Regions from separate parts of the Micromonospora sp. DT15 genome, predicted to be linked through region 2. Evidence: riboswitches for the same ligand, from Rfam matches in the RefSeq annotation. Region 2 holds a riboswitch; the other holds the start of a gene.
What was found. Region 2 has a riboswitch for S-adenosylmethionine ahead of ACLQ3F_RS24470 (aminotransferase class V-fold PLP-dependent enzyme). Riboswitches for the same ligand answer to the same signal wherever they lie in the genome.

Region 1 (4,408 bases), on a different contig from region 2:
CCCAGCCGATACCCGTCTTCTTGTTCCGATCATTCAGCAACTGCCATGCCCGATCGGCGTGCCCACCGTCGACGATGAGCTCGTCGGCGTCGGGGGCGCCCAGCTCCATCATGGGGAATCTTCTGCAAGCGTGCGCTGATATCCCAGCCGAGCTGGCCGTCAAGCAGCTCCCTGCCGACGGCGAACGGAACTTGGACGTTGAGCGCCTCCACCGCATAGAGATCATCGACGGTGATCCTGTCGCGGGTCTCGACACGATCGCCGCCACCCGCGAAGGACTCGAACCACTGCCCGGTGTACGCCCCGGGCGTGAAGTAGGCCCCACGATGGCCCACGCCTTCACGACGAACGATGTCAATCAATCTATCCGGCACTGGCAGATAATACTGAGCACTGGCGCTCAGTCGCATCCGCCGCCGCAGTCGGAGAAGAGCTGGGACGTTCGCGCGGCTGACGGCACGTTGTTGCAGATCAAGTGCCGCGTCATTGAGCCCGGCAGCCGGCGTACCCACGTCTTCTCACCGTTTCGGAGCTGGAGCTTCGATGCTTGCGTGTTTGTTACCTTGAGTAGCGTCACCTACGACATCGAGCAGGCTGTCGAGGTGCCGGTAGACCAGGTCAGGGCAGCTGCCCGAACGAGCTCCTGGGTCGCCGGCCATCGGGTATCCCTGAGTCAGGTCCGCGTTGGCCTTGATAACGCAGTCGATGTGACTGACCGTCTTCGGGAGGCCTATGGTGCAGAGGAGCGATCGGAGTAGAGACAGCGATCTGACGTCTCCTAGCACCGCAATGATCTGCTGCGGATCGCGTGCCATGCAATGTCCGGTCTTACAGACTGGACGGCATGAGCCCGGGGTCCTTCAGCTTGATCACGATGGACGCCCTGCCATGAGGCCTGCATCGAAGCACTGACATGTCCACGCAGTGATGTCCAGCTGCGTGAAGCAGAGAACAGAATAGTTGCAGGAAGCCTGGTGAGGCGTGCTAGTCACGGTGCGTCAGGATTACCCGGGACATCGTGGCACTGTCCGACTCCGTCAACTGCCCAGCAGGCCCGGGCAACGAGTTGATGGTTGGCTTCGCTGCCTGCGGCCGGCCCGGTGAACCGGGAGATCCCCACGCTGTCGCCGCTTTGGGAGTAACCCAGCGTGCGCGTCAGTTCGTGGACCGCGTGCCGGAGTGGGGGAATGCGCGCGCCGAGCAGTGCCAAGCGCAGATCCGGACGGGGATGTACCATGAAGCGCACCATCCAGTCGAAAGCCGAGCCGATGGTGCCAGGGTTCGCCTGGATCCCCGGCACGACAAGGGAGCCCACGGATTCCCGATACCGTGCCTGAAGGTCCTGCCAGCGGCCGAACCGCCCCTGAATGAACAACCTCGCTGGCGAGGCTCTGTTGCTCAATGCCACGGTCAGCGCCGGCCAACCACTAACGATGGTCATGCTTCGACCACCAGGCGCCGACGTCGCTGCCGGCCACTGTCCATCATGGCCGGATGCTGTCGAACGCCGCGAGTATCGAGCTGCCCGTCATCTCCCGACCGTCGAGGGAAGATGACCAACCGGCTGCTGTTTGCGATAACAGCAGCCGGCTGGACTGGCGGTCAACGAGCGGTGAACAGGAATTCGGTCTGCGCCTGTCGGAGGCCGCTGAGATCGCTGGGTACGGGCATGACGCCGTAGCGGTCGAAGGCGTCAACGCTCGCTCCAAGCGACGGCGGCGAGTGCCGCTGCCACTCGGCCAGCGGCACGCTCGAAGCAGTCAGGCGTAGTGGCTCGGCGAGCCGGGCGAACTCCACCTGCTGCCACTCGCGCAGCGTATTACCACGCCGCGCGAAAGCCACCAGCGAGGCGGCGACCACAGTGGTCGCAGCCGTCTGCGGCTGGATCACGTCGCCGTTCATGATCGAGTGTCGGCCCAGCGGCAGTGCGGCGCGGTGGCCGTACCGTTCTCCGACGACCTGCGAGACGTGTCGGCAGGTCCCGCAGGCCAGCCACGACCACCGGGTCCGGGTGGTCACCGTGTCCCGGACGCACAACACACACAGGTCGAGGTCACCGGCGAGGTCCTGGCCCTGCCACTGCTGCTCCCACTCCGGGGTACGTGGCTGGCAGCGGCACCACTGCTCGCGCGGAGCGCCGTCGCGGAGGTGCCCGCAGGTCAGGCAGACCGCGAAAGCAGTCAGGTCCAGCTCTTCGAATGGCACGATGAACTCGCTCTCCGGTGCCACGAGGCACCCGCTCTTGCCGTACCGCAGCTGGCGGTCGACCTGGTCTTCTCCCGGAGGCACCGTGCGCGGGTGGCGCGGTTGCCGGGTCAGCAAGCCGGGAGGCTTGACGCTGACCACTCTTGACGCCCAGGAAGCATAGAGATCATCGAGGCCGGGAGCAATCCCGCGGGGGAGACCTGAGCCAACGGTGGTGGCGGAACTATCCGTCGGCGGCGAGTCGGAGCCGGGCAAGCAGATCGGCGAGTTCCCGGGTCAGCTCATGATCTGGGCCGTAGACGCCGCACAGGTCGTCGTGCAGCGGTTGAACCTCGTCTACGCCCTCGCCGATCTACTTCTTGATCGACCGATCCATCTGTACGGCCATCGCTCGTGACGGGGGTGTGGACGACTAGGTCCGCCGCCCGGTGGTCTGCAACCTCATCCGCGACGCCCTTGAGTACACCTGCCACGAGCGGAACCTGACCCGTCTCGCTCTTGAACAGCGGCTGCAGGACTACTGGAAGCGGATCGCGCCGTGCGTCGCCGGCCGGCCCATGCGCCACCAACTACTGGTCCTGCCCGTCTACGCCGGCGCCGGGGCAACTTCGAGGGCGTGCACCGTATGGCACGGCTTGTGCCGGGCCAGGCATCACCACACGTACGGACTGGCACCAACGGTCGCTGAACTTCGTGGCTGGCACGGAGATGTAGCTATGCTGCTGCACCGACTCCAGCAGCCCGGCACCAACATCTCGCCGCTCCTGTGACGCGATTCCATGATGGGCCTCTCGGGTGAACAACACCGGATCCGGTTAACGCGTGGCACAGCAACCTCGATTAGTGGTTCCTCCAATCGGGCGACGGTGCGGACGACCTTGGCAGCCTTGGTTCGGCCGACCAGGCACCCAATTGGTGGTGACCGCTGCTCACCTTGTGCTGATGGCCGCTCACTTGCATAGTCGCTCTACGGCTGCCTGCCGAGTTCTAGAGGGGAAGAACGTGTCAGAGCCACTTGAGTTTCTCCGCGACCGGGAACCCACCTGGGCGCTGCACGCCACGCCGACCGCCTGTGAAGTCCGCGCCCTGATCGAGCAGAGCACAAGAGGTCATTTCGGGACGGCGGCTTGGCTCTCCGGGGATGCCGTCCCGACCGGTCGCCAGCCTCAAATCGACACGTGGCCAAGCAAAGGGTCGCCTCGGCGATGACCACCTCTTCAACTGATGACGCCACGTTCGGCTATTTCCCGGATCACGAGCGAATCGATGTCGCGCTCGATCGAGGTCGCTTTACACGTGCGCTCGTCCTGGACACACCCGTTCGGTCGCTTGCCGACCAGGTGAGCGAGTGCCGGTTGTTGTGGCAGCCGGAAGTGGAACTTCCCGAGGGCATCTACTGGTTCCAAGCGGTTGACGGTGGCCCGATCGTCCTGCAGGTCGCAGCCGGTGCCGCGCCAGGCGGCGGGATTGTGGTGTCCCCGTACGGCCTTGAGCCTGAGCATCCTCTGCTCGCCGCCTGGGCCTGGGCGGAGGAGTTGTGGCACAAGGCTGTGACGGTCCCCGCGCCGCTATTCACGGTAAATGATGCCGCCCTGACTCATCCCGGGGGCGCGGACGTGGTAGTGCGCGACCGCAAGTTTCTCCGCGAGCACTGGACGTACACCGTGATGGTCGAAGGTCGGCAGCAGGACGTGGTGGAGCCCCGGCTGCGGCCGCGTCCGCAGGTCGAAGCCCCACCTACGTGGGTGACCCGTGAGCCAACGCCGGCGAGCAGGTTCGGTGCCACGCTCACGCGCGCGAAGCTGCTGGGCAAGTTCGCCAACACGCTCTTTTCTTTCCGCGCCACACGCACGACGTTCCGGCCCTACCAGTTCAAACCGGTGCTCAAGCTCCTGCAAACCGGCAAAGCGAGGTTGCTCATCGCCGACGAGGTGGGCCTCGGCAAGACCATCGAGGCAGGTCTCATCTGGACCGAGCTTGAGGCTCGCGGAGAGGCAGACCGAGTCCTGATCGTCTGCCCGTCGAGTCTCCTCGGCAAGTGGAAGGAGGAGATGGAGGACCGCTTCGAGTTCGAGCTCACGGAGCTCGACAGCGGGGCCCTCAAGTCCTTCCTCGAACGCCACCAGCAAAACCGGCTGCCTACTCGCCAGGCCTACATCTGCAGTCTCGAACGCCTGCGTACCTGGGGCGGACTGGAGGACTT
Region 2 (4,408 bases):
CCTCGCGCCGGCACCCCGGGCCGCCGCCCGCCACCGGTCCAACAGATCAACCACCGCCCGAGTCTGCCGCATCCGCCCGCGACGCGCGGGTAGGGAGGGTTCAGCGGGGCCACCACGGGTAGTCGCGCCCATGGCCGTGGCCCGGGACAAGCGACAGCCGATGGTGCGACGTACCGCGCTGCGCGACGGTTTGGTGGACATCGACGGCGCACGGATCGCCGAGGCCACCGAGCAACTGCGCCACCGCAGCCGGGCCACCCTGCACGATCGGCTGCACCGGGTACGGATGGCCGGCGGACTCGCGGTGCAGGCCGGGCTGGCCGCCGGGCTCGCGTACCTGATCTCGCACAAGGTGCTCGGCAACCCGCAACCGGTCTTCGCCCCGATCTCCGCGGTCGGCACCCTGGCCGCGTCGGTCGGTCAGCGGTTCCGCCGGACGGTGGAGCTGATCGTCGGGGTGGGGGTTGGGGTTTTCGTCGGCGACCTCCTGATCTACCTGCTCGGCACCGGGGCGTGGCAGCTCGGCCTGGTGGTCACCGTGGCGATCCTGCTCACCATCTTCGCCGGAGCGAGCGTGGCCATCGTCATCCAGGCGGCGGCCACGGCGGTGCTGATCGTGACGCTGAGCCCGTCGACCCAGAACCTGGAGATCCCCCGCTTCGTCGACGCGTTCCTCGGCGGTGGGATCGCGCTGCTGGTCACGGCGGTGCTGCTGCCACTGAACCCACTCCGGGTGATCAACCGGGCGGCCCGCCCCGCCCTGGACCTGCTCGCCGCCCAGCTCGACGCCACCGCCGACGGGCTGCGCAACCGGGACCGCGCCACCATCCAGGCCGCACTGGAGAGGCTGCGCAACAACAAGGAGGAGCTGGCCACGCTGGGCGAGGCGATCGAGGGGGCGAAGGAGACCGCCACTCTCTCCCCGGCCCGCTGGCACCGCCGCGACGAACTGACCCACTACGCCGAGGCGGCCGACCCGATCGACCGGGCGATGCGCAACAGCGGCACCCTGATCCGCCGGTCCGTCACGCTGGTCGAGGACGAGGAACCGGTACCCGATCCGATGCCGGACGCGATCGGTCACCTCGCCGAGTCGGTCCGGCTGCTCAAGCACGAGTTCGCCGCCGGTGAGGAGCCGGAGGAGGCCCGGGAGCGGTCGCTGCGGGCGGTCAGCGAGGCCGGCCGGGCGTACGGCGCAGGGGTGGGGTTCTCCGGAAGCGTGGTGATCGCCCAGATCCGGACGACAGCGAGCGACCTGCTTGTCGCCTCCGGCATCGAGCAGGAGGAGGCGAACCGGTGGATCCGCACCGCCTTCGGGGAGCAGGAGCGCCCGGTCGGTGAGCCCGCCGAGCCCGGCGAGACGCCGAAGCCACCCACCGCCCCGCCGGTCGGCTGAGCGGAAACGACCGCCGGGCGGACCTCAGGCCAGCTCGGCCAGGGCCGCGAGCAGCCGGTCCACCTCGGCGGCCGTGCTGCCCAACCCGATGCTGGCCCGCAGCGCGGTGGGCGGCAGGTCCCGGCGGCCGGTACGCCCCGCCGCCTCGCCGAGCAGACGCCGGGCCAGCGGGTGGGCACAGAACAACCCGTCCCGTACGCCGATGTGGTGCTCGGCGGCCAGCCGGGTGGCCACCTCGGTGGAGTCCCAGCCGGCGACCACGAATGAGACGATGCCGACCCGGGGCGCGTCCGGGCCGAAGGTGCGCAGCTCGACGACGTGCGGCAGGGCGGCGAGGCCGGTCCGGAGCCGGGCCAGCAGGGCCTGCTCGTGGGCGGCCAGCGCGCTCTGGTCCGCCTCGTCGAGCGCCCTGCACACCGCCGCCAGCGCGACCGCTCCGAGCAGATTCGGGGTGCCGCCCTCGTGTCGGGCCGGGCCGGTCGCCCAGGTCACGTCGTGGGTAGCCGGCCCGACGTGGCTGGTGGCACCACCGCCGGCCAGGTAGGGCGGGGCGGCGTCCAGCCAGTCGCCGCGACCGATCAGCACGCCCGCGCCGAACGGCGCGTACAGCTTATGGCCGGACACGGCCAGGTAGTCGACGTCCAGCGCGAGCAGGTCGACCGGGGCGTGCGGGGCGAGCTGCGCGGCGTCGAGCACGATCCGGGCACCGTGCCGGTGCGCCACCCGCGCCAGTTCGGCGACCGGCCACCGCTCACCCGTCACGTTGCTCGCACCGGTAACCGCTACCAGCACCGGCAACGCCGGGCTGCTGCCCCGGCGCAGCTCGGTGAGGGCGGCGGCGAGATCGCGTACCGCCCCGTCGGGGTCGCTGGGCACCGGCAGCCGCACCGACCCGCGCGGCCAGGGCAGCAGGTTGGCGTGGTGTTCGCCAGCGAACGTGACCACTGTGGTGCCGGCCGGCACGGCCCGTGCCAGCAGGTTGAGCGCGTCGGTGGTGTTGCGGGTGAAGATCACATGATCGTCGGCGCGAGCGCCGAAGAAGTCCCCGATCGTCTGCCGGGCCTGCTCGTACGCGAGGGTGCAGCGCCGCGACAGCGCTCCCGCCCCGCGATGCACGCTGGCGTACCAGGGCAGCAGCTCTGCCACCGCGTCGGCGGCGACCCGCGCGCACGGCGCACTGGCCGCGTAGTCCAGGTTGATCTCGCCGGGCACACCGAGGACGTCGAGCGACGCGGACGGCACGGTGGGCAGGCTGGGCAGCGAGGGTACGAGAGTGACGGACACGCCGGAACCTCCGGGGTCAGGGACCCCGGGTGCGACATCGGGACGGGGTCCGCGCTTGCCCAGCACACCGATCGGGCTGGGCCCGGTCATCACCCGGGGCACCCCACCGCGAACTCGACGAGGGTTGCCGGCCAGCAAGCCGGGGCTTGACGCTGGCGCTCGTGACCTGCCGGCAGCATAGCGGCTGCCGATGCGACCGAACCAGCCGGCGGCGGATGGCTACGCTGACCGCATGGCCGACACCCCGCCCGGTTCACCGCTGCCGCCTGCGCCCGCCTCCCCGCCCGCGCCCGCCGGCCCGCCCATGGGTGAGACGCCGCGAATGCCGCTGCGCCGACTGGGCTGGCGGCGGTTCCTGGTGCTGGCCGGGGTGGTGCTGTTGATCGCGGCGTGCGCGGTCTTCATGGTCTTCACGCTCGGCCAGTCGCTCGGTGCGCAGGCCCTGCTGATCGGGGTGGTCGCCGCCATTCTGCCGGTGCCGGTGCTGGTCGGCTGCTTCCTCTGGCTGGACCGGTACGAACCGGAGCCGCTGAAGTATCTGATCTTCTGCTTCGCCTGGGGGGCGTTCGTCTCCACCGCCGCCTCGCTCACCGTGAACGACTTCGCGGCCAACCGCTTCGCCGACTGGGGCCTGCCGTCGGCGCTCACCGGGGTGCTGGTGGCGCCGTTCATCGAAGAGCTGACCAAGGCGCTGGGCCCGATCCTGCTGCTGGTGTTCCGCCGCCGCGAGTGGTCGGGGATCACCGACGGCCTGGTCTACTGCGGGCTCGCCGCGGTCGGCTTCGCGATGGTGGAGAACATCCTCTACCTGGGCGGCTTGGGCTACGCGTCCGGCGCCGACCGGTACGGCCCGGCCACCGGCATCCAGCAGGTCATCGCGATCTTCATCCTGCGGATCCTGCTGTTCGGTTTCGCCCATCCCCTTTTCACCTCGATGACCGGTGTCGGGTTGGGTATCGCCTCCCGGACGGCGGACCGGCGCATCCGGGTGCTCGCCCCGATCGCCGGCCTGCTGCTGGCGATGATGCTGCACGGCACGTGGAACCTGCTGCCCACGCTGACCCAGGCCACCGGCGAGGCCATGATCATGCTGTACGGCTTCCTGGGCCTCATGGTGCCGGTCTTCTTCGGCACCGTGGGGCTGGCGCTGTGGCTGCGCGCCTGGGAGGGGCGACTCACCGAGCGGGTCCTGCCCGACTACGTACGCGCCGGCTGGCTCAGCCCGCCCGAGGTGGCCGCCCTGAGCAGTCTCGGCCGGCGGCACGCAGCCCGCAGTTGGGCGCGGCGGGTGGCCGGCGACGCCGGGGTGCGGGCGATGCGGGGTTACCAGTCCGCCGCCACCCGGCTGGCCCTGCTGCGCGACGGGGCGCTGCGCGGCCTGGACCGCAAACCCGCCGACCAGGAGCGGACCGCCCGCGAGGAGCGGGAACTGCTGGACGCGATCACCGGATACCGGTCGTTCTTCGTGGGTCGGGACCCGCAGGCCCCGGCGGGGGTCTGGGACGGCAGCCGCTACCACCTGCGCTTCCCGGACGGCACCGAGCGCGCGGTGGACGCGCCGGACGAGCCGGTGGTGCCGATCCCGGTGGTGCTGGCTCCCGCCCCGGCTCCCATGGGTTACGCCCCGCCCGGCCGGCCCAGCCTGCGCCCGGCCTCCCCCTGGCCGCCAACGCACCCCTGACACCGCCGCCAAGCCCCCGCCCCCGCCCCCGCCCCCGCCCGCGCCCG

Region 1: it holds a riboswitch for S-adenosylmethionine, as region 2 does, so the genes downstream of both, ACLQ3F_RS29625 (hypothetical protein) here and ACLQ3F_RS24470 (aminotransferase class V-fold PLP-dependent enzyme) in region 2, are expected to answer to the same signal.

What each region holds. Positions count from the first base shown of each region.
Region 1 covers NZ_JBNCKJ010000017.1:38,469-42,876, forward strand. The annotation lists partial or broken gene ACLQ3F_RS29615 (DUF6308 family protein) at 1-410, opposite strand, end outside; gene ACLQ3F_RS29620 (hypothetical protein) at 989-1,441, opposite strand; gene ACLQ3F_RS29625 (hypothetical protein) at 1,603-2,205, opposite strand; SAM riboswitch class IV at 2,234-2,354, opposite strand; gene ACLQ3F_RS29630 (hypothetical protein) at 2,420-2,602, shown strand; gene ACLQ3F_RS29635 (DEAD/DEAH box helicase) at 3,384-4,408, shown strand, end outside.
Region 2 covers NZ_JBNCKJ010000011.1:278,075-282,482, forward strand. The annotation lists gene ACLQ3F_RS24460 (HD domain-containing protein) at 1-54, opposite strand, end outside; gene ACLQ3F_RS24465 (FUSC family protein) at 161-1,396, shown strand; gene ACLQ3F_RS24470 (aminotransferase class V-fold PLP-dependent enzyme) at 1,421-2,680, opposite strand; SAM riboswitch class IV at 2,727-2,847, opposite strand; gene ACLQ3F_RS24475 (PrsW family intramembrane metalloprotease) at 2,871-4,361, shown strand.